Regions from separate parts of the Lysinibacillus sp. NPDC095746 genome, predicted to be linked through region 4. Evidence: riboswitches for the same ligand, from Rfam matches in the RefSeq annotation. Region 4 holds a riboswitch; each other region holds the start of a gene.
The links. A riboswitch is a leader RNA that binds a small molecule or an ion and turns the genes downstream of it on or off. The one in region 4 is predicted to bind cobalamin.
Positions count from the first base shown of each region.

Region 1 (7,696 bases), on a different contig from region 4:
TATCCACCTTACCTGATCATTTTTTTCATCAAAGCAGAGCAGTTATCCACTCTACCCGATCACTTCTGCTTCAAAGCGGATCAGTTATCCACCCTACCTGATCACTTCTTCATCAAAGCAGAGCAGTTATCCACTCTACCTGATCACTTCTTCATCAAAGCGGATCAGTTATCCACTTCACACGATCACTTTCTCTTCAAAGCGGATCAGTTATCCACTCTACCCGATCACTTTCTCTTCAAAGCGGATCAGTTATCCACTTCACACGATCACTTTCTCTTCAAAGCAGAGCATTTATCCACTCTACCTGATCATTTCTTCATCATAGCGGACAAGTTATCCACTCTACCTGATCACTTCTTCATCAAAGCGGATCAGTTATCCACTCTACCTGATCACTTTCTCTTCAAAGCGGATCAGTTATCCACTCTACCTGATCACTTCTGCTTCAAAGCGGATCAGTTATCCACTCCACACGATCACTTCTGCTTCAAAGCGGATCAGTTATCCACTCCACACGATCACTTCTGCTTCAAAGCGGATCAGTTATCCACTCCACACGATCACTTCTTCACCGAAGAGAAACGGATTTTTACCCGGGTATTTCACTATTATCCGGCAAAAAAGCTGCCCTTGATAAAGGACAGCTCCAAAATACTATTTAAATAACTCAGGGTATACTGCTTTTGCGATTAACTCAACTGCTTCTCCAATACGCGGACCTGGACGATTTGAAATATCAGTATCTATAGAATAAACCGCTTTATTTTGAATAGCAGTGATTGAATTCCATCCATCACGGGAAAGAATTTCTGCCGCTGGGTCTTTCACATAGTTTACTGTTGTTAAAATAACATCTGGATTTTTCGCAATAATATCTTCCTCAGATACCTTTACCCAGCTTTTAAGGTCAGCAAAAACGTTGTTAACATTTGCAGCATTTAAAATCTCTTGTTGGAATGTACCAGAACCAGCTGTATAGATGTCTGGCTTTGGACTAATTTCTAAATAGATATTTTTCGGTTCTTTCACATCTTTAACTTTCGCTTGGACATCGGCAATTTTACCTTTAATATCTTCATTTAACTTGTCACCTTTATCTTTGATGCCCATAACCGTTGCGACTTGTTCGATATCCCCATAAACATCATCAAATGATTTAGCTGATTGAATGGCAAACACTTTAATACCTGCATCCTCAAGGCCTTTTAATGCATTTAAATTTTCTTCATCTTTACCAGTCGTATAGGCAATTACGACGTCTGGCTTTAACGCTAAAATACGCTCACTGTTGAATTTTACAGAATCAGAAACACGCTCAATTTTTTGCGCTTCTTCTGGATACGTATCAAACTCCGTTGCACCTACGATTTCATCTCCCACACCTAGAGCAAATAAAATTTCTGTATTACTCGGTTGTAATGAAACAATAGTTTTAGGAACTGCATTAAACTCTACTTCTACACCACGGTCATCCTTAACTTTATAGCTAGTAGTTTTCTCAACTTGTTGATCTTCCTTAGAAACCGTTTCTTTTTTTGCATCCTCTTTCGTGCCGCAGCCAACTAATACAAGGGCCAGCATCAACACAGAAAGCCATTGTAGCTTAAACATTTTCTTCATTTCATTGATTCTCCTTTTTTCTTTTTCATCGGGTATGACTTACTAATAAACGGTATTTCAGCAATACCAGCATGCTGATTCATATAGACAGCCATTACAAAAAACACATTGGCTAGCAATCCTAAATAATCAAAGAGAATAGCAGGTACTTCCCGTTCTTCAGATACTTTGTGCAAAACACGGTATGATTTTTTCGCCTCACTACGGCATACATGTAATGCAGTAGCAGCCCCTGTCCCTTGAGGTAATACAAAGTTTTGTATTTCATCCTTAACATGACTAACATAGAAATCATAGCGATCACTTAGCCAAGTCAAATCATCTTCGGTTACCGCCAATTTACCTCGTACTGACCCATTTACATGGTAAGCCATTGGTAAAATGGCTAGTAAATCATCTGCTACTACCTCCACAGTTTCCCTTTTTACCGCCGCTAAAGCGACACCAATATGTGTTGTAAGGCTATCTGTTCTAATTTCAAAATCTACCGTTGATGCCTTTTCACGCATAAATGGATAACAAGAATAACGTGCATCTTTTTTCAAATCTAAGTCCCCGCTTTCCTTCGTGAAAAATTCTACTTTATTCACACCTTCTTAAGATTTCTTCCGGTGAAAGATGAGTGTACATAAAAAAACGTTGTTCCCATTCCTAAGGAAACAACGAAAATAACATAAATAGTGTCATATAGACACGGTATAGCCTATGTATTTGCCGCATATTCTCCTAGCTTCCGAAGAGTTATCATACGTTCAAACAAAGGTCGGTCTCCTGGCTTGTACAGTTCACTACATTCAATCATGTTGTACGTCATAAAAACCTTCCCATCAGCTCATTCGACAGTGGTATATCTTTATGATTCCTGTACTTACAGTTGCGGAAACAGCTTCGGTTTTTCACCGAATTCCCGATTATGCTATAGTTCAGCACCCTTATTCTGCAAGAATTATTCACTTGTTATGCAGTTTATCATAGATTAATAGGAAAAAATAGATGTGGAATTAGAATAAAACAAATACGATGGGTAAAGATCATGCAGGTATCACCATATGCACGCGGGTGTTTTCATTACCCCACGGGCATTTCATATGCTCATGCAGGTATTATATTTCATAGATAGATGGTATAAAAGCTATCTCTCAACGAAAGTATTTGCGCAAAAACAGCTATTTTACAGCTTTTAACCGATTGCATTCTTATATTTCTTTTTGTATTTACCATCTTCTTCCTCTTCGATTAATCGCTGTGCAATCTCTAGTAGTTTCGGGTCTTTCGTTTCATCGAATAGCTTTTTAAAAGATACAATAATATCATAGCGTATCGATGTCGGGTGCTTTTCGTCTAAGCATATTTGAAATCTTTTAGCCAAATATGACACGACTAAATCTCTTTGTACCTGCCCTGCTAAACCTATTCTCCAAATCGCCTGCAAAGTTTGCCTCGCAGTTTCTGTTCTTTCATCATACGTTACTGCCCAAATCTTTAAGAAGTCCTCTAATACTCTTTCTTCAGGATCACTTTTTGCCGCCAATGCGCATAAAAATTGTGCAGCACTTGCACGTACATGTCCATTTCTATATGTAAGAGCTTGAACAAGTTGTTCCCAAACTGAATATGTCCAATCAACTGGTTCCTGCATAATTTTCATTAATTCTTCGTATGATTTGTATTGAATATCAAGGTCACGCTCTGTTAAATTACTAAAAAGTTGCAAAATCTCTTTTTCCATGATTCATCCCTACCTTTATGAACGCAAAAATGGCAAACTTGTTGTATTAATTTCCATCATTCGTTACTTTACTACTACGAAACTAAAGTCACAAACAGTTTAATTTCAAAGTGAGATTTCTAATTATATTTCAAAATTATCAGAAATGAGTATCAATATGCAAGAAAACATTTCTTTCGGCTATAAAGACACATCCTTTATAATTGGAATTAGCCTGCTATGAATCCAGCGAAATACGCTATAAAGATGACAATCATTTATATGGATAATTGATGCTATACCTTACATCGGCTCTATTTTCATTTTAGTAACAGGTAATATAGTTGTAAATATATCTACTTATGTAAATTTATTCATCTTAGATGTTATTTTACTCATTATTCATCGAGTAGTCGAGCCTTAAATTAATGGATTTATATCCGGCTATATGATTTTTACTCGGAAGACCTTAAATACCGTCAAATAATAAAAAAGGTCATCTTTGTAATTTTTTTTTACAAGGATGACCTTTTCGCTATTTAAATCGTCTATATAATAGTAGGGCTTATTGAATACGACCGAAGCCTACTAAATATTGATTCCACCAATCAAGTGATTCAATGACAACACCTTTATTTTGAGCATCGATCATCGTGTTATTTCCTAAGTAAATACCTACATGCGCTATGCCTGATCCATAGCTGAAGAATACTAGGTCACCTACACGTGCTTCACTTGCTGAAATACGTTGTGTTGCTAAATATTGCTGTGATGCTGTACGTGGTAAAGATACGCCTGCTTGTTTGTAAGACCATTGTACAAGACCTGAACAGTCAAATCCTGTTGATGGGTTGCTACCACCCCAAACATAGCTACGGCCTAAGAATTGCTTTGCAGTTGAAATGGCATCACCTGAAGATGCAGTACCTGAACCAGAACCAACAACGACTTTTTGTGGTGCTTTTTCATTGTTCGCTTTACCACTATTGTTAGCGTTGCTAGTATTACTGTTACTAGTATTATTGTTAACGTTGTTATTTGTTGCTTGTACTACTGGAGTAGCTGCTTGAAGTGCACGTAAACGAGCTGCCTCTTCCTCTGCTGCTTTACGTTCTGCTTCTAAACGTTCTTCTTCTTGTTTCGTTGCAATTTGTGCCTTTAATGCAAGAGATTTCGCTTCATTTTCAGCTTTTTTCACTTCCATTTCGCTTTCCTTTTGTTGAAGCTCTTGGAATTGCTTTTGAAGCTCTTTTTGTTTTTCATCTAATGTTGTTTTTTGTTTCTCTAAGTTAGCTTTATCCGCTTCTTGTTGATCTACTAACTCTTGGTCAGCATCCATTAATGTTTTTACCGCTACGACACGGTCCATTAAATCTGCAAAGCTTTTTGCTTCCAGAACAGCATTTAAATAAACGCCCACAGTATTATCTTGAGCTTGGTATGCAGCCATACGATCATTTAAAATCGCTGAACGTTGCTCAATACGTTTTTTAGTATCTACAATATCTGCATCAACTTCTTTAATATCTGCTTGTACTTTGTTAAATACTTTTACTTTTTCATCGATCTCTTTTTGTAGTTTAGTTAATTCTTCTTGTAGCTTTTTAACCTCTGTATCTATCTTCGCTTTCTTATCAATCATTTGTTGAGATGTTTCTTCTGCATGCACTACGGTTGGTTGAACTGTATTAAATAATAAGCCGCCAGCTAGTGCTAATGCTAGCACCATCGACTTACGCCATTTATTGCGCTTACCCACGTTATTCTTTCCCTTCATTAGTCAATTTCGCTCTTAGTATTTTAATGTAATCACTGGAACGATTTTTTTATTTTCTCTTATATTTTATTAGCCTTTTAAAGTTTAGCATTATTAGCATAACTTTTATACTATTTCACGGCTTTTTAATCGTTTAGTAAAACTCGCAACATTCTTGTAATATTCATGTAAATTCTATTAAATTCTACAAAACTACATTTTATTCTACATAACAACGTTTTTAACTGCTTTACCATTAGACCCAAATTCTGTTTTGTAATGTTTTTGTAATATTCCACGAGAACATTTACCCATTATGGCTCGATAATGACATCCGTAATCGGCTAAAAGAATTTAAATAAAAAAAGGTAAGGGAGCATTTCCCCTACCTCATCTTGTCGCAAATAATGTGTTTCCAAGCTGGTGCTTCCTATTGCCTCATAGAACGTAGCGCTTGGATAGAAAGGCGTACTAAAAGAATGGCACATAAAAACAAGCCCAAGTATGCAGCTGTATTTAAGTAAACAGCGTACGCGTCACGAATAAATTGCGAGATCGCTAAAAGTGCTACAGAAATAATCCCAAAGGTAATACCTACGAGAAGTAAGACTAAACGGGAAAACAAATTTGTAATAAAACGAGCATTATCCTCATCCGAAAAAACATCGTGATGTAACGTAATTTTCCCGCTCTCCACCCGTTGAATGAGCTGATTAACTCGTCTAGGCATTTTGTGCAATGCCGGAATAAGCATTGCTAATTCTTCTTGTAAACGTTCCTTCGTTGCCATCGGTTCTTTAAATGGCTTAAGGAAGGATGCTCGCATATATGCAGATGAAAACTCTTTCGCTTCCGTGAAAATATCAAAATTCGGGTCAATTACCCGTAATGTCCCCTCTAATGTTACTAATGAACGCAGCGCTAAACCTACTGCTGGATAGAAAGTAAGACCGAAATCACGAACAACCGTAAATAATGCATGTATTAATTCTTCTGTCGGAATTCGATCCACGTAAGAAATTTTCAAGAGAATTTGATCAATTGCTTGCTCTATCTTTGCACGATCTGCATGATCTGCATTTTCTACCAATAACGTTATGCCGTCAAATAAAGTATTTGAATCACTTAGATGAATCCCCATTAAAATTAGCTTTAAGCCCTCTTGTTGTGTAGGTCCCAAACGACCAACAGCCCCAAAATCAAGAAGGATCGGTGTACCATCCATCTCATCAATCTGAATATTTCCCGGATGTGGATCTGCATGAAATATACCCGAAACAAGCATTTGTTCAATGAAAGAACATAAAACAGTCCTTGCAAACTTCCTACGATCATTTTCTAATCGATTAAATTCGGCCGCAGCATTTGCAACGCTTTTCCCCCGTACATATTCCATGACAATAATATTTTCATTACAATATTCTGTATAGATTTTAGGAATCTTTACCTTATAATCGCTTTTTGCAAGAGCATTCGTCACCTGCAATGTATTACGAGCTTCAATATCTAAATGAACTTCCTCACGTAACCCATCGCCAAATCCTTTAGCTAGCTCTCGAAAACCAAGCGACTCAGCCCATGTAGATTTGTTTGAAAGCCAATTGGCAAACTCCTCTAAAATATCGAGATCGTCTCGCATGATTCCCTTTACTTCTGGACGTAGTAGCTTCACCACGACTTCATCAAAATTTTTCAATCGTGCCTTATGTACTTGTCCAATAGATGCTGCCGCAATAGGCTCCATTTGAAAGCTTGCAAATATTTCATTCATAGGCTTAGGAAGTGAGTCTTCTAAAATTTGAGTTACTTGCTCTGACGATAAAGGCTTCACATTATGTTGTAGCTTCTGTAACTCGTCAATAAAAATAGGCGAAAACAGTTCCTTACGAGTAGAAAGCACCTGACCAAATTTAATAAATATCCCACCACATTGCTCCAAAGTAATCCTTAAAGCAATAGCAAGCTCCTTTTCATTTTCTCGTTGTCTTGCGTATTTAATCGTTTGAACAACGCCATTTGTCACTGCTATTTTTAACACCTGACGCAAACGCTTTTGCTGTCGCCAGTAGCTACGAAGGCGCAATAATAAATTTTTTTTACCATTCCGACGATCCCTAGCTGTCATACCACTTGGATCAAATAGCTCAAAAACGAGATAGAGCAGCATCGAAATTAGTAGCATGCAGCCAATCCAAACAAGCGTACTGACCTCTGTCACTGTTTGCATCATTGACTCGTACAAAAAATCTGTATGTCGTAAATAGGTATACCAATAAACAAAGGACGTAAGCGTCACACTAATAACTACAGAAAGAACCCTACGTATAAAATTAATATTTGAACCAATTAATCGACCACTTACAAAATAAATAAGTACTGATACAACAATGAGTTCGATTAAAAATTTCAAATAAATCAACAGCGTCACCTCCGATGCTACTTCCTAATACTGCTAGTATATCAAATTAAGACCTGTACTTCTTTTAATGTCTAGAACCAGAGACCAGAGAAATAGTTACTTTAATAAAGGGTGTGGCTTTATACTAGTATCTTTTTTGGGCATGAGGTCACCATCTATATCACGAAAAAATAGGGGCAGTCCTTCCGCT
Region 1 is NZ_JBIWGL010000008.1:48,947-56,642, reverse strand. Features, by position in the region: gene ACIQ7N_RS08040 (hypothetical protein) at 1-669, shown strand, start outside; gene ACIQ7N_RS08035 (ABC transporter substrate-binding protein) at 658-1,623, opposite strand; gene ACIQ7N_RS08030 (hypothetical protein) at 1,620-2,168, opposite strand; cobalamin riboswitch at 2,368-2,573, opposite strand; gene ACIQ7N_RS08025 (hypothetical protein) at 2,804-3,352, opposite strand; gene ACIQ7N_RS08020 (C40 family peptidase) at 3,897-5,108, opposite strand; gene ACIQ7N_RS08015 (ABC1 kinase family protein) at 5,518-7,506, opposite strand; gene ACIQ7N_RS08010 (M23 family metallopeptidase) at 7,603-7,696, opposite strand, start outside.
Region 1: it holds a riboswitch for cobalamin, as region 4 does, so the genes downstream of both, ACIQ7N_RS08030 (hypothetical protein) here and nikA (nickel ABC transporter substrate-binding protein) in region 4, are expected to answer to the same signal.

Region 2 (7,696 bases), on a different contig from region 4:
ATTTAAAATATCTTCTACACAGTAGAAACTTAGTTCAATACCATCTACACAAGTATGTTTTTGATTTAATTGTTGTTCTACTTCTTTTAACCGCTTTACCTGTTGTTTATTAGGGTTTTGCTTTGTAACCGCTATTGTGTCTAAGTCAGCTACGCCTTCAATACCTATCCCTTTTGGAATGGATCCTCTTATGTATACACTATGTAAATCATCTTGAAGGTGAGTGGAATACGTTTTAACCACATCGTAGATCACAGGATGAAAAATTGGGTTGATTTTATCCCAGTCTGAATGGTTAATAATGTAGCCATCGCTATCAGTAATACATAAGCTTCCAATTTCTTTAATAGTATTCATCTCATAGCTCCTTTTATTAATTTATAGTCACTTTGTCTACCTACTATGCTACGCCTCTCACTATAGGTTTTATCTTCTAACGATCAATAATGACTTTACATAGTCATTTTCTTTAATATCCATTGCGCATAAAAATAGGATAGCACGTTCACTATCGAACACGCTATCCTACTTTCATTTTGGAAGATGGTGATGATCCAATTTAGCTGAAAGATGGAGGTATCTGATTATAAGGATTAAATGGCAAAAGGCTTAACGAGTAGAAAATGGTCTAAATTCGATGCTCAATTAAATGGTTCATCACCAAAAGTTGTGGATGACTTTGTTAAAATGTCTACAATGTAAATAGTTGACCTTCGTTCCGACTGGGCGACTCCTCGGGGATCAGCAATAGAGGAACGAAGGCTAAAAGCATCACATCCTGTGATAACGCCTTCGTGACCAACATCGTGTTGGCCCGAGACCCTGCAGCGCAGCGGATGTTTTCTGTGCGAAAGCGAAGCGGCAACAACAAAGCGCCCAGTCGGAACGGAAATCAACCACACGTCATACCTTTCCGTCGGCTAGCCGTTCTCAATCAACTTACGAATTGTTTGTATGTTGCTCATCATACCCTACTAGAATCCGCGGAACTATTTTCATAGCATTTTATCGTTTGCCAAAAGTCTGCATCTTTTGTTCTCTTGTAAAATTTATAAAAGGGTTCTTTTTGGTAAGCACGTTCTTGATAGACTCTTATTATTTCCTGTAAAAGATTTTCGATATGCTGTACAGATACTTTTTTCATAAATAGCTCCCCTGCCTGTGCATGTTTACCCATTGGAACAGCGCCTAAATATACATCGAAGCTATCTTTCTGATATACAAGCCCAATATCATCATAAACGGCATTATAGCAAGCTGATGCACAGCCATTCATATTAATGCAAATTCTGCTGGGTACTTCCAAACCTTCCAGCCGCTGGTACAGCTCCTCTGTAATCTGTGCTGCCTCCATTTTATCGCCATCACATAAATCACAAGCCTTCATAGCTACAATCTGACCTTGCTTTGCAATATATAAGCCCACCTTTTCCAACTTCCTTTTGGCCGTCGTTAATTCTATTGTCGGTATAGATAGTAGTATACTGTAGGACGCAGAATATTTAATAGCCCCCCTCACTCCGACTACCTCCGCGATTGTTTGAAATTGTGCGGGTGTATAATGTTTGTTGATAATGCCAGGGCTCACAGCAAGACGCGTAAATTCACCTTCTCTGTTTAACTTAGCAAATGTTTTTTCAGGAATATTATGGCTAAAAGCATTTATAGTCATTTTTACCCTCCTAGGAAAAAAGCTAGCACATGGCTAGCTCTTCTTCTTTATTGAAAGCTTTCTGGATAAAATCCTTGTGCCAAAATTCGAATTGCTTCAGCCGCACGAACACCTTCAGATGCTGCTGATAGTGGTAAAATAACGAAACGCCCGTTTACTACCGCTTCCGTTTCTTTTAGTGCCGGATCATTTTTTAGGAAATTAATTTTTTCTTCAGCAGTAGTTGAACCATAATCAATTACAACGATAACTTCAGGGTTGCGCTCAACTACATCTTCCTTTGAAACGGTTGTCCAGCCAGACTCAACATCGCCGAATATATTTTTTCCACCTGCTACTGTCACAAGTTCATTCATGAAGTTTTGTGCAGCTGTGAAAACTTCTTTCTCACCACTATCAAATACAAGAATACGTAAATTACCCTCCTCTTGCGGAAGCTTCGTACGAATGTCCTCTACATCTTTTGTCATTTGCTTAATTAATTTTTCTCCACGCTCTTCCACATGGAATATCTTGGAAATATTGCGGATATCGTCGAAAATATCATCTAACTTAGGATTTTTAATGCTTGAAGATGTATGTAAATAAGTGTGGATGCCAAGTGCTTCTAGTTCTTCTGGTGTTCCGACACCCTTCTCACTAAACCCACTTTTCCAGCCTGCATATAAAAAATCTGCTCCTGTATCAATCACTTGTTCCTTTGTTGGGTATTGTTCAGCTAATACTGGAACTTTTTCATACGCTGCTTGTAACGGTGGATAAATTGCATCATCTAAATATGCTGTTCCGACCATTGAATCCTCTAAGCCTAACGCTAGCATAATCTCTGTCACATGCTGATTTAAGCTAATGGCCTTTTTTGGTGCTTCCGAATAGACTTGTGTCGTATCGTTATTGTCAACCGTTACTTCCGTTGCTCCAGCTTTTGCTGGTTCTACTTGTTCGCTTTTCGATAATGATTCCTGTTTTTCCTCGCTAACACAAGCTGTTAACATACTTAGCATTGCGATTGCAAGAACAAGCCATACGCTTTTTAATGTCTTCATGTCTACTTCTCCTTTTTTCTAACTCATCTATGGAAAGAAATCTAAAACTCTTAACTAACTATAAAAATTGCTCAGATATATAATAAATATGCGGCTTTTTCGTGACAGGATGGACATTAACTTCCGCATGTACACTAAACACCTTTTGTAGCAATGAGGGTGTTAATACATCAAACGGAGTTCCATATGCCGCAATTTCTCCGTCCTTTACAACATAAATTTTATCGCAATAAGTTGCTGCAATATTTAAATCATGCAAGGCTACAATGACCGTGATCGGCAAGCCCCGTATTAAATCCATGAGCTGGAGTTGATGCTGAATATCTAAATGATTCGTTGGCTCATCTAATACCATGACCTTAGCCTGTTGCGCCAATGCCCTTGCCACAACGACCCGTTTTTTCTCACCTCCAGATAAGGAACTAAAAGTACGTTCACTTAAATGCAGTACCCCTGCTTGCTGCATCGATTCCTCAACAATAGCTAGGTCTTCTTTTGTATCTACTTCCAAAAGCCTTTTATGCGGTGTACGTCCCATTGCCACAAGATCCTTAACAGTAAACTCAAATAGCACTGGTGTTTCCTGCCCTACGACGGCAAGTTGCTTTGCTACCACCTTTGAAGATTGCTTGTAAATATTTTCATTAAATAAAAATACTTCTCCCTCTTGAGGTTGTAACATACGGTACATATTTTTTAATAGGGTCGATTTCCCACTGCCATTAGGGCCAATTATGCCTACAAACTCGCGTTCTTGAATATGTACAGAAACATTGTTTAATATTTTCACCTGCTGCACGGCAAAAGTAACGTTTTTTGCAACGTATACCATTTAATTCTCCTCCCCGAATGAATACATTTGCTTACGCAACATCCATATAAAGAATGGGCATCCGCATAAAGCCGTAATAATTCCAATCGGCATTTCCTCAGGTGCAATCACAATGCGCGCAGCTGCATCAGCCCATATTAAAAATATCGCACCAATTAATGCACTAACTGGCAGTACAAACTTATAATTTGAGCCGACAATCATGCGTACGATATGTGGAATAATCAGGCCAATAAAGCCAATTGCACCACTTACAGCAACAAGGACACCTGTTAATAGGGAAATTACTAAAATTAGTAGCAATCGAAATTTCTCTAAATTAACCCCTAGCGTAACAGCAGATTCTTCGCCAAGTAAAAGTAAATTCAAATGGCGTGCATGTAGACGTAAAATTATGTAGACGATCGTTAAAACTACGAACGGAATCATTATATTCACCCATTTCGCTCCGGCCAAACTTCCCATCATCCAATAGATCACTGCCTTTATGCCTCCCTCTTCCTTCGTCATCATCAGCATAAAATTCGTCATTGCTGACAAAACTAGTGACACGGCAATTCCGGCTAATAATAAGCGAACAACTGAAATTCGTCCCCCAACTCGTGCTAAGAAAAACACAATCAGTACTGCAATTGTCGCACCTATAAAAGCAGCAAATGATAGCGCATACATACCTAAAAATGAAAAAGTGCCAAGTAAAATAACAGATGTAGCCCCGACAGATGCACCGGAAGATACCCCCAAAATATAGGGGTCCGCGATTGAATTACGAACTAAAGCTTGAATAGCAGCACCCGAAATAGCAAGCCCCGCTCCGACTATTATGGCAAGTACTACGCGGGGAGTACGAATTTGCCATATGATGATTTCCTGTGAACGGCTCCAATCCAATGTAATGCCAAGTGGGTTGAACGGGATATGCGATAAAATAATGCGCCATACAATACTAGGTGTAATAGACACAGAGCCTACCATTATCGCTAACGTCATAGATATTAGAACGACACCCGTTAATACGACTAAAAGTAAGTTAATTTTTCTTGTTGTTGGATTCTTCAAAACGCTCTCCTCTCTTAAATCAAAGGGCATAAAAAAAATCCCCTTATCTACAAGAGGATGTCATAGTTAAATAAAGGGTGTCGATTCCCAGTCACTACAACCATCCTCGTGGTTCTATGTAAGTTTGTTGACTTTTATTGGCAGGTCTCCTGGCTTAGGTTCATCATCTATACGCCTTCCCATAGCTCGCTACAGTGACATATTGTATAGACTCTCCATTACAGTTGCGGGACAGCACCGGATTTGCACCGATTTCCCTTTTAAGCAAACGAACAAGTCATTCGCACCAACAAAATAATATTTTATTAAGTTATAAGAGGAACAATATCAGAATATTTTCCAGATAGCAATTATATTATTTATTACAATCAAGTAAAAGTGGTGATAAACGAGCTATTAATAGCTATAAAACAGAACTATTGAACATTAATTATTATTAGAAAAATAAATAAATTTAGATAGTGATTTATCTTACCATACTATACAAATTCCTCACAGTACACTATGAGTAATCGCCTTCTTCTCTATATTTAATATCAGTGTGGATAATCCGGTGTTTTAAATTTGACTGAATTAAAATGTCTAAAAGACTAACTTAGAGTTCTTAATAAAAGATGGACACAAATATTAATATAACCGTTATCCTTAAAATTCATTTATAATTATTAAACATAAAGTTGTAATTATTATTAATAGGAGAAGTGCATATGAAAATAGTAATTGCAGAAAAACCAGACCAGGCTGCAAAATTAGCTGCCCCCTTTTCTTTTACAAAAAAACCGGGTTATTTCGAAGTTAAGCCAAACACCTACTTTCCAGCTGGAGCACTTATCACATGGGCGATTGGACATCTATGTGAACTGAAAGCCCCGGAAGAATATAATTCTACATGGAAAAAATGGACATTAGAAACATTACCTATTATTCCAGATCGATTTGAATATAAAGTGACTAAGTCAAAGTATAAACAATTCAATGTAATTAAAAGTTTAGTAAAAAGATCAGACACTGAAGAAATCATTATTGGTGGTGATGCTGGGCGTGAAGGTGAATTGATTATCCGTACCATTTTAAGAGTATGCGGTGTTAATAAACCGATGAAACGTCTATGGATATCATCTTTAACAGAAAACGCTGTAAAAAATGGGTTTGCTAATTTACTACCAGAAGAGAAGACACGCGATATTTATTTTGAAGCACTAAGTCGTTCATGTGCAGACTGGCTAATTGGTATTAATACATCCAGATTATACACGGTACTCCTCAAAAGAAATGGCGTGAAAGATGTATTTTCAATTGGTCGTGTACAAACACCTACACTTGCACTAATAGTAAAAAGAGAGCATGAAATTGCAAATTTTAAATCAGAACCATTTTGGGAAGTAGAAACAGAGTTTGATTTCGATGGAAAATTGTTAAAAGCAAAATGGCATAAAGATAACATTTCAAGAGTTCAAGAGGAACGACAAGCTATTGCGATTGCTAATTTCTGTCTCAATAAAAATGTAGAAATTAATAGTATTAAAAGAGAAACAAAGGAATATGCTCCCCCATTGTTATTCAACTTATCTGCATTACAAGCTACAGCAAACAAAGCTTATAAATTGTCACCACAAAACACGCTGGATATTTTACAAAAACTTTATTTAAAGGGTGTTGTTTCCTATCCAAGATCTGATTCACAATTTTTAACGAATGAAGAAGCCAAAACACTACCAAAGATACTAGAGCATTTAAGTAAAATTGATAAATACAAAGGTCTTCTTCCGCCACCGACAAGTTCAATTATGAATAATAAAAGATATGTGAATGAAAAAAAAGTAACCGATCACCATGCAATTATTGTTACTGAGCAAATACCAGACGTAGCAAAGCTAAGTCCAGAAGAAGAAAAAATATATGATTTAATTGCAAGACAAGTCATTGCAGCACATTACAACAATGCCATATTTTCTTACACAACGATTCATTCACTTGTTGATAAACGTGCAGAGTTCATCTCTAAGGGCAAAGTGCTAATAGAAGAAGGTTGGCGTAAGGTTATTTATCATTCTAAAGATAACTCACCTACAGACAAAGATGAACTGCTCCCCCTATTACATGAAAATGAGCAAGGTATCGTTGCGAAAGCGAACGTAAAAAAAGGTGAAACCCAGCCACCAAATCGTTTTTCTGAAGGAAATTTGATTACCGTAATGAAAACAGCGGGTAAACATTTAGAAGATGCGGAATTAGAAAAGGTCCTATCGAAAACGGAAGGATTAGGTACTGAAGCTACACGCGCTGGAATTATTGGTACATTAAAAGATCGAAACTATATCGAAGTTAAGAAAAACCAAGTCTTCGCAACGGCTAAAGGAATGTTACTCATTGAGGCACTTGGTGAAAGTATCTTAACGTCCCCTTCCATGACAGCCAAATGGGAGCAACGACTATCTGAAATAGGTGAAGGCAACGCTTCTCCTAAAGCATTTATAGAACAAGTAAAAAAGCTTGCTGACAAATTGATTTCAGATGCTAACAAACGTGAAAAGGAATGGGCATTTAATCAAAATGCAGTCGATAAAATCACTGCAAATAATCCGTATACTAAAAAATATAATAAAAGAAAAACAGTTGTTGGGAAATGTATTCTTTGCGAAGGATCAATCATAGATCATGGCACTTTTTACGGTTGTTCAAATTATAAAACAGCAAATTGTAAATTCTCGGTTTCAAAGAAACTTTTAAGAAAAACTATTTCACAATCGAATATGAAAAAACTCTTGGCAGCTGGTGAAACAGACTTGATAAAAGGATTTAAAAAGGGCGAAAAAACTTTTAATGCCCACCTTATTTGGGATAAAAAAGAGCGTAAGATTAATTTTAAATTTCCACAATAACTTATTGAAAATCGTTTGTATAAATTAAAAATAAAGATTAGTCTATGCCTTGATAGGCAAAAAGAAAGAGCATGTTTTAAAAAAGGAATAATCAAAACATGCTTTTTCTATATTTTATTGTCATTCTATAAAAAGTTTGATCATTTCTATGATCGCGAACGAAAGAACCCGCCGAAGTGACGGAAGAATCGGTCAGAGCGACGGA
Region 2 is NZ_JBIWGL010000016.1:17,374-25,069, reverse strand. Features, by position in the region: gene ACIQ7N_RS13075 (nucleotidyltransferase) at 1-357, opposite strand, end outside; gene ACIQ7N_RS13070 (precorrin-3B methylase) at 965-1,672, opposite strand; gene ACIQ7N_RS13065 (ABC transporter substrate-binding protein) at 1,720-2,718, opposite strand; gene ACIQ7N_RS13060 (ABC transporter ATP-binding protein) at 2,777-3,550, opposite strand; gene ACIQ7N_RS13055 (FecCD family ABC transporter permease) at 3,551-4,540, opposite strand; cobalamin riboswitch at 4,732-4,915, opposite strand; gene ACIQ7N_RS13050 (DNA topoisomerase III) at 5,317-7,491, shown strand.
Region 2: it holds a riboswitch for cobalamin, as region 4 does, so the genes downstream of both, ACIQ7N_RS13055 (FecCD family ABC transporter permease) here and nikA (nickel ABC transporter substrate-binding protein) in region 4, are expected to answer to the same signal.

Region 3 (7,696 bases), on a different contig from region 4:
TATAGGGAAGTGGTGAAAAAATGGGACAGCCAACTAAAGAAGAGATTATTAATAAATTGAAAATGATCTTACAAGGAAAACTATCAAGAGAAGAAGTTGCAGATTGGGCGTCAGAATATGTATTGCAGGATGAACCAAATATCTCGGATGAGACTGTTTGGGAGCTTCTTAAAGTTGTTTTTGGAGTCGATTTACTAGATAGCCCAGATGAATATTTACATGGAGAGCAAGACATTAAGGATTGGATAGACGAATATTCAATTAGATAATGAATGAAACCTTGATGTTGGTTTGAAATAAGGTTTAACTGTTAACGGGGACAGCCCGCTTCAAAATGACTAAATTGAGTTGAGATTATATCACCTCTCTTGAAGCGAGCTTTTTTCTTCTCATCGGAAAAGTGAAACGTGTTTTTCGTGTAGTAAAGTTTGTAAAAAAAGCTAGTTGTAATTGCTTTGTCGCAAGAACAAAGGTTTTAACGGATGAAAGAGAGAAGAAGATCGAAGACATCGAAGTCGGGTGTTTGATATGGTATGGCGATTAGTTCAAAACGAAAGTGATGCTTTAAATATAGAAATTGATTATAACGCAGGTATATATGATGAAAACGACATACAGAACTTTATAGATAGATTTCAATATTTACTACAGGTATTGATAGAAAACAGTGACATACCTATTTGCAATCTAGAGTTGCTTTTACCACAGGATATTGATGTTTATCAAAACACATTGGCTGTGAAAAATGTGCCGCCTATGACATTAGATCAGCTCATTGATGTTATCGTTTGATAAAAGCTATCTTATTACTACAAATTGCACCGAACATTCATACGTATATTGATCTAGTACCTATCGATTTTGGTAGTAAAGCTATTGTACAATTGGTATGTACAAAGGAAAAGGAAGGGGAAACTTTCCACATTTGTAATCCTGTTCAACTGGAATGGAAACCGTTTGTTGAATATTTGAAACAGAGCGGTCATCCTATTAAAATTGTAAATACTGAACAGTTTATGAACTTATTTAAAGACGATTCATTGTCTGATAAACAAAAATATGCTTTGGAATTAATGGTGCCTTTACTAGAAGAAACAGCTGAAAATTCTTTATCTATCCCAACGTGTCAAGATACTCAACGTTTTTTACAAGAAGTTGATGTGGTATGCGAATTACCTAATGCAAAGTTTGTATCTAATTTGATAGATTACGGATCTCGATTAGGTTTTTTCCCCGCTAGCAGAGAATATACTACGGTTGAATGATTATTCGCCGTGGAAAAAGGGAAGCCTTAATCTGAAGAAGCATTTTGAAGAGCAAACGAAAGTTTGCTCTTTTTTTAGTAAAGTAGCAGTGTATTTCACTCTGCTACAAATGTTTATTTAATAGAAATTTTTTGATGAATCCATTTGAGTAGTCACTTCTTTTGTTTTCTATTGAAAGATCCTTTAGCCTTGTGAATTACTCTATGGTGGGTCGGACAAACAATCATGATGTTTAGGGGAGAATTGTTTTAAGTTAACGAGAACTCTTCAATTTGATATCCCTAGAAGTGGTGGAATCAATAGAAGTGTTAATATTTCGTGTAGCAACTAACAGAATGAAGATAGTAGTCGATGAATTTACTTTCATTGAGAACGAAAATAATTGATTAATAGAAGTATAAAAATCTAAATGAACGTCTATATTGTAATTAAGAATTACGATTGATTCAAACGCTAATTTCAATTATCTAAAGGAGTGAAATAGTATGAGCCACGACCAATATCATGAAGAACATGATAATATCTTACATTACTGCTTCACATACAGCTTAGAGGTTAAATACTACTACATGATGGTGAAAGAACTGAAAAAGGGACGTAGAATTCAGGCCATTCAGTTAGGAGATAGACAATTATTGATATGTTCATATAAACTACCAAATTCAATTGATCTATGTGTACAGATTCCAATTGTATCATCTGTTAAACAAATGCCTTTAAAACTGTCCGGAACAAGCGAATAGGAGTTTTATAAGCATAGTACTAAAAATTCTGAAAACGACGAAAGAGCCTAAGTATAGGCTCTTTTTTACGTACATAGGCAACGACTCTACAGATTGATACAATCAATAATTAATAATTTTAGAAATTTAATTTAAAGTAACAGAGTACTTCATTATGCTATAAATGTTTATTTAACATTAATTTTTCAATGAACCCATTTGAGTATGTTATTTCTTTTGTTTTACTGTTTAAGGATCCTTTAGCCTTGTGAATTATTCTATGGTTGGTCGGACAAACAATCATGATGTTTTGGGGTGAGTTGTTTTGAGTTAACGAGAACTCTTCGATATGGTGTCCCTCGACAACTGAGACTCCATAAATTAGATAAAACAAAGACGATATCACAACAATAGATGGACACGAAGCTTCCTAAAGCCTTTTTGGCAGTAGGGAGCTTTTTCGGATAAAGAGTAGTTGAAAATAGCCATATATAGATTAGAGACTTCTAAAAAAATTGCCATTAAGACTCTTGCAAAACATAGTTAAGTATAGTTAACTAAACTAAAAGAGAATTAAAATAGGAGTTGAGATGATTGAGGTTTTTTGAAGGGGTTTTAATTGCAGTTCATATTTTGTGGCTTTGTTCTTTTCTCTTTAGATTTGATGTGAAAGTAAAAGTAATCACTAATGTCATCGCGCTTATTCTTTTGGTTATTCACTTGGGGCTTGAGGGTTACCGATGGCAAATGGGATTAACCTACATTTTATTTATTCTTTTAACTGTATTCACAATGAAGCCATTCATAGAAAGTAACGTAGAAAAAGCCACAATTGAAAGAGCGAAAAAAAATAAAAGGAAGGTCAAGAAGCTTTTATATATTTGGTTTATTTTCATTTATTCGTTCAGCAGCTTCGGTTTAGTCACGATCATGCCTGTATTTCATCTTCCAAAGCCTTTAGGTCCTTTTGAAGTAGGTATGAACTCAAGGTATTTGATAGACGAATCGAGACATGACTCGGAACAAAAAGGTCATGAATTAATGATACAAATATGGTATCCAGCAGAGGTAAAAGATGATGCGAAGGATAGTCGTTATGAATCCTTTCCTTACGAAGAATGGTCGGGGACAATGGAATTCATTTTTTCTGTTCCGCGTTTTTTATTTGAGTATTTGAAGTATGGACAAACTAACAGCATAAAAGATATAGCAGTATCCAATCAAGAAGATAAATATCCGGTTCTATTATTTTCTCACGGCTTTGGCAGTACTAGAATGCAAAGTTACTCCCAAATGGAGGAATTAGCAAGTCATGGATACTTTGTTGTTAGCGTTGACCATATGAATGATGCAGCCTATACGAAGTTCCCAGATGGTCGGGAAATCATGAATCAAACAGACGCATATTCTTATTCATTTACTATTGAAGACGAAAAAGATGTTAAAACACGATCAAAAGATATGAGCTATTTGCTAGATCAATTATCAATGATAAATGATAAGGATCCTCGAGGTTTGTTTACTGGAAAGATGGACATGGACAAAATCGGTATATTTGGCCATTCATATGGAGGTTCGACAGCTGCTCAAGCATTGTTGGATGATAGCAGGATTTCTGCAGGAATCAACATAGATGGACCTTTACATGAACCGGTGGCCATCTCAGGTTTTGAACAACCTTTTATGTTTATTTTAAATGAAGACTATCTCTATCTATCCGATGAAGAAATTCAATATACGAATATCACCTCGGAGGAATTTCAAAAGTATCATAATAAAATTACAGAGCTTGCTGATTTTCACTATAAAGAGGGAATAAAGGGAGACACTTTTATGCTTACTTTTATCGCAGGAGATCATTATACTTTTACAGATTTCCCCTTCCTATCTCCTTTATTGTCATGGAATATTGACGTAAATCAATTTCATCAAGTAATGAATCGATATATATTGGCTTTCTTTGATCACTATGTGAAAGGTGCAGATTCTGATGTATTGCTTACTAAAGAGAAAATGGAAGATAAGTTTTACTATTATAAAACTAATATAAAAAGTGATTTAACGGATGAAAAAATAAATAGCTAAGTTTTGTTAACTGAACAGTTGTTTTCTCCTCCGTGTAGGACATCCAAAAAGAAAAACTCCTTTATAGTAGATGGAGGCGATTGCTTGTCCACCTACTATAAAGGAGACTATATCTTAACGCTCATTGTCTTTTTTAGTCTCGACAATCTTACTTAATGTATCAAGAACATTTTTTAACTCTTTTAGACTTACTTTCGAATAATATTTTTCTACAAGAATGTCGTCAATTTTTTTTAGAAGCTGATGAAACTCTTTGCCCTTATCCCCAAGATAAATAAAGGTCTCTCTACGGTTGATTGAATTCTCTTGACGATAGATCATTTTCATTTCTTCGAGCTTTGAAATTACTTGGCTAACTGCACTTTTGGAAATATCAAAATGATTTACGATATCTTTCGCAATGACCGGCTCATGGTGAATGATATAAGACATAATAATTTCTTGTTGAGGCGTTAAGTGAAAGTTCGCTAGTTCCTCAACCTCTTTGGTTTCTTGTAAAACTAACAACTTGAATTGTTCGAATTTTTGATTAATTTTGTCTGTAATTATTAAATAGTCATGCACAGATGTATCATCCCTAATTCATTTTAAAGGTTTATAATTAAGTTGATTTTACTTAACTATTTATATATTTGTCAATTATTAAAGATAAAAATTTAACTATCTCTAATCATAGTTGTTTAAATAGAACCTTACACATTTGATTCATTACGTAAATATAATATTTCGCTTTCTAGTCATAGAAATATACAATTCCACTAATATATTGACACAAAAACTACTTTGACGTAGATTTAAAGTAATTGCATAAAAGCATTAGGTGCCCATTGCGGGAGAATAGGGAATAAAGTGAAAAGCTTTAGCGGTCCCACCACTGTAAAAGGGAGTTTCATAGAGAATGCCACTAGCATCGTTCTGGGAAGGCTCTATGAAATGTTGAAATTGAGCCAGGAGACCTGCCTATCTGCTTCGGTTATATAGACGATGGAAAAGTCTGTAGTTTATTTGTTATGGAATAAACTACAGGCTTTTTATTTTTTCTCTAAATCATTCTTCAAGTTACAAGGGCAAAAAAGAAAGGGGAAATTTTCAATGCAATTATTACAACAGACGATTCACAACATTCAAAGTGCTGACTACAAAATGATGGAGAAGGCACGGGAACGCATAGATGCACTTTGCAAGCCACCTAGAAGCTTGGGGAAACTGGAGGCCCTTGCTGTGCAACTATCCGGAATTACAGGCGAACTATTTCCTGCGATTGATAATAAAGCAATTATTGTCTGTGCAGCAGATCATGGTGTTTGTGATGAAGGGGTGACATCTAATCCACAAAATGTGACAGTCTTTCAAACATTAAATTTTCCTAGAGGAGGAACTGGTGTCTGTGCTATCGCAAAAATCACAGATGCAAAAATTGTTACAGTTGACGTTGGCGTAAAAGAAGATATTCCTCTTGATGCTGGTGTTATCGTAAAAAAAATTAAATATGGCACGGACAATATGGCAAAGGGACCTGCTATGTCAAGGGAAGAAGCCATTCAATCTATTGAAGTAGGAATTGAAGTAGCTACGGAAGAAATAAAAAATGGGATAAATGTACTCGGGACAGGTGAAATGGGTATTGGTAATACAACACCAAGTGCTGCCATATTATCGGTTCTTCGTGAATGTCATCCGAATGAAGTGACAGGCTTCGGTGCAGGTGTTGGACCAGGGGGGATAGCGCATAAAGTACAAGTCATTTATGATGCTATTGCATTAAATAAACCAAATCGCGATGATGCTATAGATATTCTTGCAAAAGTTGGTGGATTAGAAATAGGCGCTATGGCTGGGGTGATACTTGCTGCCGCTGCACATCGTAAACCTGTTGTTATTGATGGTTTTATTTCTACCATCGCTGCCCTTATCGCTTACGAACTTGAACCTAACGTAAAAGACTATATCATTCCTTCGCATGCCTCTGAAGAACCAGGTGCAAAAATTGCCGCTGAAATGCTCGGAGTTGAACCGATGTTACAGATGAATATGCGATTGGGGGAGGGCTCTGGTGCAGCTTTAGCCTTTCCTATTTTGGACGCAGCGTGCTCTATGATGAAAAATATGGCTACTTTAGAAGAAGCAATGTTGCTGTTGAAAAAGTAACTTTATTTGCAGATCACGGTGTGTGATAAACGAAGTCATGGATAGAACCGTCAAAATCGTGGATAGAACAGCCGAAGTCGTGGATAGAACCATCAAAATCGTGGATAGAACAGCCGAAGTCGTGGATAGAACCATCAAAATCGTGGATAGAACAGCCAAAGTCGTTGAATAGAACGGTCAAAGTGATGGAGAGAACCGCTAAGAAAAAATGAATTTAAAAATTCAAGCCCAAATCTCAGATTTGGGCTTTTATTATGCAACAGTATAACTATGCTCGATTCAACTTCCGTAACGGTAGACGCCATTTCTTCATATATGAAAGTATTCTAAGTACTGTGATCACACCAAATAATACATATAAAAAGATATCCCCTGAAAATAGTTGAAGTCCTATGATAAGCCCGGCTAATGCTGCCCAAACACCATAGATTTCATCGCGGAGGACTAATGGTTGTCGTCTAGCTAATAAATCACGAATAATTCCACCACCTGACCCTGTTAAAACAGCAGCTACAATAACGGCACTAATAGGCATGTCGAGCTTCACAGCATAAAGGGCACCTTGAATCGCAAATGCCGATAATCCAATAGCATCAGTGACATTGCCCCAACGATGCCAATGCTGAATGAGTCGATGTGGAAATAAGAAAAAGAGCGTAATAGCTGCAATGGCAATTTGGAACATTCTATCCTGCCCCCACAGTGTTGTTACAGGTAAACCTATAAGTAAGTTTCGTATAGCTCCACCACCAAAAGCAGTTACGATACCGAGTATATATACACCGAATAAATCGTATTCTTCCTCCATTGCAATTATTGCCCCGGAAATTGCGAAGGCAATTGTGCCAATGATACTAAAAACCTCCCAAGCCAACCCTTTCACCCCTTATGTGAATAAATCATTTTATGTTGTTGTGGATTAGTTACTGTATCTACAAGTTTTCGAAAAAAAAGCATCGACTTATAATTTGGAATTATCAGATACTAAATAATTTATTATAGCAAAATTAAAAAGATTAAGTTCGTAATTTAACTTCTTTTCGGCAGAAGTATTCCAGCTCTATAGGTGGTGAGATGAATGCGGATTTAAGTTACTTCAGGGTATCCAAACATCTGTGCCTTGGCACAAAAGACATCGCTAAAAAGAAATGAAAGCCTCCGTCGGATGTCACGCAATTATGAGTCATAATTGATCTTAGTACTTAATAAAATTGGCAAGCTTTGCAGGCAAGCTCGCAAATTGTTAAGATAAGATTTGAACAAATGTGAAATGGAGAAGAACAGTATGACTTTTACAACCAATTTATCAGAAGAAACACTAGCATTAGCTGCTAAAATAGAAGAAAAGGTACGCCCTTTTCATGCAAAGGTAGAAGACATGGCGTTCTTCAATCAACAAAAAGTGCTTGCCGCGTTCCGAAAGCATCAAGTAAGTGACTATCATCTACACCCGTCTAATGGTTATGGCTATGATGA
Region 3 is NZ_JBIWGL010000006.1:1,972-9,667, forward strand. Features, by position in the region: gene ACIQ7N_RS06000 (DNA-binding protein) at 21-269, shown strand; gene ACIQ7N_RS06005 (hypothetical protein) at 529-792, shown strand; gene ACIQ7N_RS06010 (Rossmann-fold NAD(P)-binding domain-containing protein) at 789-1,265, shown strand; gene ACIQ7N_RS06015 (hypothetical protein) at 1,751-2,008, shown strand; gene ACIQ7N_RS06020 (alpha/beta hydrolase family protein) at 2,582-4,072, shown strand; gene ACIQ7N_RS06025 (MarR family winged helix-turn-helix transcriptional regulator) at 4,187-4,636, opposite strand; cobalamin riboswitch at 4,874-5,050, shown strand; gene cobT (nicotinate-nucleotide--dimethylbenzimidazole phosphoribosyltransferase) at 5,165-6,220, shown strand; gene ACIQ7N_RS06035 (trimeric intracellular cation channel family protein) at 6,489-7,094, opposite strand; gene ACIQ7N_RS06040 (methionine gamma-lyase family protein) at 7,506-7,696, shown strand, end outside.
Region 3: it holds a riboswitch for cobalamin, as region 4 does, so the genes downstream of both, cobT (nicotinate-nucleotide--dimethylbenzimidazole phosphoribosyltransferase) here and nikA (nickel ABC transporter substrate-binding protein) in region 4, are expected to answer to the same signal.

Region 4 (7,696 bases):
AAACGGCAATGTCAAAATTCTTTTTAAACAAAACATCCATGTCGATTCATACATGCTGTCACTTCCTAATCAATCCTATGATAAAGAGAGAGCTGTCTTTGATCGACATACTCTCTCTTCTATACTTATTTTTCTTTATCCATTTGTGCATATGGAAGATCATATTCAGAGGCACGTGGCGCAAAATCCTTCATATATGGCTGATAAATCATGCTATTTGTTTCGTAAGATATAGGATAGAATAGTGCTTGGTCATGGAACATTGTTAAAATATCCGTATAAAGTTGCACGCGCTCTTTTTCATCTGTACCTACTAATAATTGATGAATTTTAGTATCGATTTCTTTGGCAGTTGGTAAGCCTAATTTCGCTTCATAGACACCATTAGCGTTTGGTGTAGCTGATTCATTAGCAAAGCTATGTGGATCTGTTGGTGGTCCATTTGTACGCCAGAAATTAATATCAACCTGATTATCCATTAATTTTTGCAGACCTACCATCACATCTGCGCCTTCTAAATTCAATTGTACCCCTATTTTTGCTAGTTCACCTTGCATGAGTTCCGCCATTGGCTTTTGAATCGCATCTGTTGCAATGTAGATTAAATCTAATGTTAGTGGCTGTCCGTTTTTAGAGCGAATTTTTTCACCCTTCTGTAGCGTCCATCCCGCTTCATCTAGCAATTGTTGCGCTTTTTTCGGATTATATAAAATTGGCGCTAAATTAATATTGGCATAAGGCACAGCATCCCAAAATAGTGTATTGGCCACTTTTTCAGTACCATGTGTAATACTGTCAACCATTTGTTCCTTATTGATTACATATTGAATCGCTTGACGTACCTTTAATTCTGCTAACGGACCTGACTGTGTATTCAACAGTAGCGCACGTGTGGATAAAGGTTCAGACGTAGCAGTTTTATATTTCCCACTATCTTTTAAAAACGTATAGTTATCTAAACTAATGATGCCACGACCATATATTAAATCTAATTCTTCATTTTCAAAGGCCAACGAAATAGATTCTGAATCAGGGATAATTTTTACTTTTATTTGTTCTACAAGAGGTTTTTCTCCCCAGTAGTTTTCATTGCGACTAAATAAAGCGTATTCATCCTTTTTGTATTCTGTTAATACCCATGGGCCTGTCCCAATTGGTGTTTGGATTGAATCTTGTGTCGCATCACCTTTAGGGAATCCATTATCACCTAAAAAACGGAAAGGTCTTACGAAGGCAAGTTCGTTTAAGACAGGGTAATAGGGTTCATCCAATTGCAAACGAATTGTAAAGTCATCCACTTTCACAACCTCTTTAATATGATTAACCATGCCCATCCAAGAATGCATATCACGATTTGCTAAAACTGCATGAAAGTTACGAATCACATTGTCTGCATTAAAAGACGTTCCGTCAGAATACTTAACATCTTTTCTTAAATGGAAAACATAAGAGGTTTTATCCTTAGAGATGTCCCAACTTTCTGCTAGTTTCGGCGTAATCGTTCCATCATCATTATATTCAACCAATGATTCATAGACCATTGCTTGTGCTGTCATTTGATTTGGTAAATATGTATGGGGATTTAATGGACCTACATCTAATGGCCACCCAATCGTTATCATTTTTTCGTCTGTCTGTTTTTTCGATGCTGTCTCTCCCTTTTCATTGCTTGTACAGCCAGTGAGTAAACTGAACATCAAAATAAGCGTGAAAGGTAGTAAATACTTTGTCAATCTCATTTTATGTCTCCTTCTTTGTTTGTGGTGCACTAAATGAATCTAAAGATTGAAAGAAGGCATAAAAAAACCTTATTCCAAAAGAATAAGGACAGAATAACTTACTATAAGTAAGCCTCTATCCATCTCCCTATCTTTCGTAGATCATCAATGAATCTCTTTACAAGCAGGCATTCTGGCTCATGAATCATAATTTTGCTTCACCTTCCCAAGTAATTTCTCAGTGGTTATCGAAACAAAACTCCTCATTTACAGCTGCGGGACAGCATGGGATTTACACCCATTTTCCTTTTAATTGAATGAAAGCTTATTTCACTCAAACTTGTAATGGTTGCTATGAAATTAGTATTAAACATATCATGCTCTAATGTTCGCGTCAATTTTATTTTCTGAATATAATAAAAACCTACTAGTAATGGCTAACACACAAAGGCCAGGTAGCTTAACCTTGGCCTGTTTTACTTCATATGTCAGCTTTCTTTAATGAAAACAACGTATAGACCGTATCAATTTCATGGGATTTTTCCAAAACCCACGAGGTTTGGGTTAAAATCCGCTGCAATCCCTCTAGCCCAAGATATTGGATTTGCACGCCAATAAACTCTGTAAAACCCAGGTATCCCGGATTTACATGCGCCCGGTCGAAAATTAATGAACCCGTGACCCGAGCGTCCGCCGGGGAGTTAGTATAGAAATGGTTTAGATTTTCAATGATGGCTGCATCCGAACCGTACTCAAATAGACCACCCTCCGATGAACAGAGTTGAATCCAGTCGGAACGTTCTAAACTCATCTTTAATAATGCCTCTGGTTGACTCCAGTCATAATAAATAATATTGAGGGCAATGTCCAGGTCATGAAAGCGTTCCCCTGGCTGCTTCAAAGCATCGATGCATCGCTTGGCAAAATTGGGGCCATAAGTATCGATATCTAAAATATTGATTTCAATCTTACGTTCCTTAAGTAATTCTGGGTCCGATTCTTGAATGAGAATTAGGGTGTTGATACTGTCGGTAGCGGCCCCTCCAGCGATATTGAAGAAACAAAGGTTCCGTTCAGGGAATTGCTTAAGCTGGGGTAGCAAAATTTCCGACTGGCGCCGACAAAGATCCCTCAGCCTGATTCGGAGTCCCATAAAAGAAGTTTGCTTCACCGCCCACTTATCCCGGAAACCTAATTTTATCCCTTTGCTTAAGCCGGGGCCAAGTTTGTACAGCAAAGTACGCATGCCGCTAAGATAGGAATTGTCAACATTCGACATTTTCACAAAGATGTTGCGGATAAAGCCAGGCATCTTTTTTAATGATTCAATGCTCCTGGCTGACTTAAGACAGCTCAAATGATACGCCTGTTCATCAATACTTGCGTTGAAAAGGGGATGAGTAATATCTAAGATAGGCAATTGAATTTCATTCTCGAAAACCGCATAAAGAATTCGCTTATTTTCATTTGCATTGTCCACTTTATCACCACTCTATATCAATTTTCAAAGCCATTTTGGTGATCAAACAACAATTACACCATTACCTCACCTCATCTGCATTTTTTACAATTGACTATTTTTATATATTCTTTTTTCACTAATCTGCTCCTTTAGCTAGCAACAACCTTATCGAAAAAAACTTGATTACAGAAAAAGTTTAATCATTCTTCTTGTACTAAGCACCAACTTTTATCACTTAATCCCATATAGACCAAGCAGCCTCAATATGATTACCTGATGGGTCGGTAACAACAAAGTATTTAGCATTTTCTCCACGCCAAATAATTTCACTAACTTCTACGCCATTATTCTTTAATGAGGTATGTGTAAATTCTAGATCTGGACAATTCAACGTAAAAGTTTGATACAGGCGACCATCGCGTAAAAAATTTGCTGTTGTATGATCCTTTGTTTCTACAAGGACTAATACAACATAGCCTTCGGGCGGTGTTAATACTGCTACATAACCAATATCATCCTGAAACTTTGGTGTTTTAAGCTTAAATTCTAGCTTATTCTGGTACCATTCAATTGTTTCATCGATATTATTAGCTGGTAAATAGAGATAGCCAATCCTACTGAATAACGAATTTTGCTGCGTAACTTCCAATTCCCTCACTCCTGATTAAAAATTTTAGGTTGGTTACTAGTATTCTACAAAATCCAATATATCCCTTTTTGTCATTGAAATAATTGTTCGACAAATGTTTTTTTACTAACGACGTAGAATATTTGAATAAGGTTTGGAAACAATACACTTAAAAAGGGCTTGAGAACATGAAAAGAATTGTTTTTGTTGTTTTACTTTTATTCGTTCCAGTGGATGCTGTTGAGCTAGTATCTGCTAGTTCTCTACAATTTACTAAAGATACATTTGAAGTCGATGAGCAGCAAGAATTATCAATAAAACAAGCGATTGAATTAGCAAATCCACCAGCATTAAAATGGAATAAAAATGCTCAATTAATAGATGCAATAAATATTGATTTAGATAAGCGTAGGAAATCAATTGGAAGTAACGGCAAAAGAAAGCATTGGAATATTTTGTTTGGAGTGCCAGAAACGAATAAGGTTTTTTTAGTAACCATTCATGACGGAAAAATAGATTATACAAATGATGTAACGAGGGATGGTACTTCTCCTTACCCTAAAAAAGAGTTTATACAAATGAAAGATATTCAATATGATTCACCTGAATTGCTTCAAAAAGCTCTAAAAATCGGCGGTATTTATCCAGGTGAAAACTGGGCTAAAGGGTATAATTTTATGCTTAGAAAAGATATAGAGAGAAATGTTACTATTCTATTAATAATAGGTTGGAATAGTGACCAAACAAAAATGAAAGAAATGGGCTTTAATGCTTCCACAGGAGAATACATTAAGCCTAATTAATTTCATTCCTACTTGTTAGCTAACGCGGGCTTTAGTGAAATATAGACAAGCAAAAGCAATCTTTTTTATTTAAATTGCACCAACAAAGCCAACTTCTTAGCGTACAGGAAATTGGCTTTCATTTTGTCGGAATAGCGAAATCCCAAACGGTAAACACATTAATAAAATATGAATGGTCCACCTTTTAAATAATGATTGAATGTACATCTTCTGCTTTCGAAATTATCCGCTATCTGCTGTTCATATGCCTACGAGATGCTTGGTTAATGTTTTCACCATATTTAGTAAGTCCAGCCGGAAACTCCATTTACGAATGGTTAGTTTATACACTCATTACTTAATTTGATAAATTCATCCACATCATTCATGCATAATTCTATTCCTTTTTTCCAAAAATCTTCCGAAGTGATATCTTCACCTAAATGTTTCATCACTAAATCCTCTGTGCACATACTTCCTGAATCACGAAGCAAATCTAAATAACAGCTTTCAAATTCTTTACCTTTTTCTTTTGCCTTTGCAAATAAGCTCAATGCAAACAAATATCCAAATGAATAAGGAAAATTATAAAAAGGAGATTGTGTCATATAATAATGTGGTGTCCATATCCATGAATGCAGTGAAGGATTATCGAGAGAACTATCATAGCCTTCATCTATTGCTTCCTGCATCATTTCGTTTAAGCGTGATGATGAAACAATGCCTTCTTTACGTTCTTCATAAAATTTCTTTTCAAATAAAAATCGAGAATGAATATTCATGAAATTCATGACACTACGCTTTAATTTCTCATCAAGCAAAAATAATTTTTCATTAGTAGATGTAGCTTTTTGCATTGCCGCATCTAATATAATCATCTCTGAAAACGTTGAAGCAGTTTCAGCAATGCACATTGGATATTGTTTATTCACGCCATTAATAGATTTCATTGCATCGTTATGGAAGGCATGTCCTAATTCATGAGCAAGTGTTAATACATCTGTGATTGTACCGCCAAATGTCATGAAAATTCTTGATTCTTTCGAAAGTGGAAAGCCTGAACAAAATGCTACAGCAGACTTATTTGCACGATCTTCAGCTTCTATCCAGCCTTCACTAAATGCCTTTTTAGAGAAATTTTCTAATTCTGTTCCGAATGCACTAAAATGCTCCAAAATAAAATTAACAGCATCTTCGTATTCAAATTTTTGTTTTTTTGTTGTCATAGGTGCCCAAAAGTTAAATGATTGCATCTTTTTATAGCCATTTATTTTTGCTTTTTGATTTAAGTAGTCAGTGAAGGGTTTTTTAAATTTATTAACGACAGACCACATCGCATGAAGTGTCTCCTCCTTCATACGATTTTTAATTAAAGAATCTTGTATTACATTATCAAAGCCACACTTCTTGTAAACTTGTAATCGAAAGCCTGCAATATGATTTAATATTTTCGCAAATAGTTCCGCATTGTCTTTCCACGTATCTTCTAAAGCATTATGGGATTCTTTACGAACGTCTTCATTAGGATGTGAACGTAAGTTGATAGCTTGACCGACGGATAAATTTTTTTGTTCTCCATTTATTTGAACTTTAATCGTAAAATTATTTATAAAAGAATTATAAAATTGCCCCCAAGCATGATAGCCATCTACCATGAGGTCTGAAACTAAATTTTGTTCTCTATCTGAAAGGGTTGTCTCACCATCTTTACGCCATTCATTCAGTATAAATTTAAAGTTTGCTAAAACATGAGTATTTAGTAGACCCTGCCACAAATGGTAATCAATTTTTACCAGAGTATTTTTCACTTTTTTCAATGCCGATTCAAAACGAGTATTTATTGTCGTAATGATCCCTTGCAGAATAATAGCCTCCTGATCTTTTGGACTTTGCGCAAGAAGGCAAGTTATAAAAGAATTTGCTTGAGATATATTCGTTCGAATATCTCCTATGTATTCAACTAAAACTGCAATATTAATTGATTCGTTTATTTTTTGAGGAACATTAAAGGAATTTGCTTTTTCTTCAAATTCAGAAATTTCTTGTTCTAAATATCTTATATGTTCATGTAATTGTGATGATTTACTTCCACCTTGGAACAGACTATCTAAGTTCCATACTTGCCTATACTTGGTTTGGCCCAATCATTTCTCCCCCTTAAATTTTAACTTTTCAGCAATAATCAAACGTACATTCCCATCTTATCACATCATGGAACATTAGTGAGTATTATTCGCGCAATTGTTTAACTATTGTTAATTTACTAATATAATCAAAAATATAACTAAATTAACGTTAAGTTGCCCTTTTTGGCATAGTTAAAGTATAAAGAAGAACGGAAAATTTGAAATTAGGTATGCGCGTGTTAATACGCAAGACAGACGTTATCACTTCAATTTGCTGTAATTGTCGAAGTACTTTGCGTTTAATTGAAAATGTGGAAAATTTTGAAGCAAAAGATATTTATATTGTATTTCTGCAAGATAAAATTGACAGAACTACAATATGAGAAGTTTTTTTAAAATTTATATTCAAGGAGTAGATAAATATCGCAGTTCCTTTTAACAACTATTCATATTATAGATTGTAGAAAGGAGGTAATAACTATGTCTGAATATTGCGGTAGCGGTAGTGGTTATGGTACTGGTTCAGCATTTGCGCTAATCGTTGTACTATTCATTCTATTGATTATTGTCGGCACTAGCTTCATCGGATTCTATTAATACCCAATACCGCCATCTATCCCATGATTTTTAGGATAATATAAAGTTATCCTTTCCCTTCGAATATTTAAAAAGGGTCATTATCCTCCGGTGACCCTTTTTATATTTTTTAAAGAAAAGTATATAATTTAGTCGCATTTGGAGAGGCACTGAGTGTCGCTTTGGAGTTAGAAAAAAACACTTACCTTTCTTGTACCAATAACTAAAATCATTCTTTGAGAAACCCCATCTCAAATAGAAAGATATGCCCCATGTTATTCACCGCAATATTTATATTTATTACGCTATTTACAACTATACTCTTGTTCACTTATTTATAACATTTAGTTATTCATCTAGTTCTAAAGGCAAAAAAGCATATTCTCCATTTCTAATCCTCGCAC
Region 4 is NZ_JBIWGL010000026.1:52,240-59,935, reverse strand. Features, by position in the region: gene nikB (nickel ABC transporter permease) at 1-54, opposite strand, end outside; gene nikA (nickel ABC transporter substrate-binding protein) at 126-1,739, opposite strand; cobalamin riboswitch at 1,885-2,077, opposite strand; gene ACIQ7N_RS18000 (hypothetical protein) at 2,200-3,198, opposite strand; gene ACIQ7N_RS17995 (VOC family protein) at 3,416-3,829, opposite strand; gene ACIQ7N_RS17990 (hypothetical protein) at 3,997-4,611, shown strand; gene ACIQ7N_RS17985 (M3 family oligoendopeptidase) at 4,929-6,734, opposite strand; gene ACIQ7N_RS17980 (YjcZ family sporulation protein) at 7,197-7,313, shown strand; gene ACIQ7N_RS17975 (Dph6-related ATP pyrophosphatase) at 7,641-7,696, opposite strand, start outside.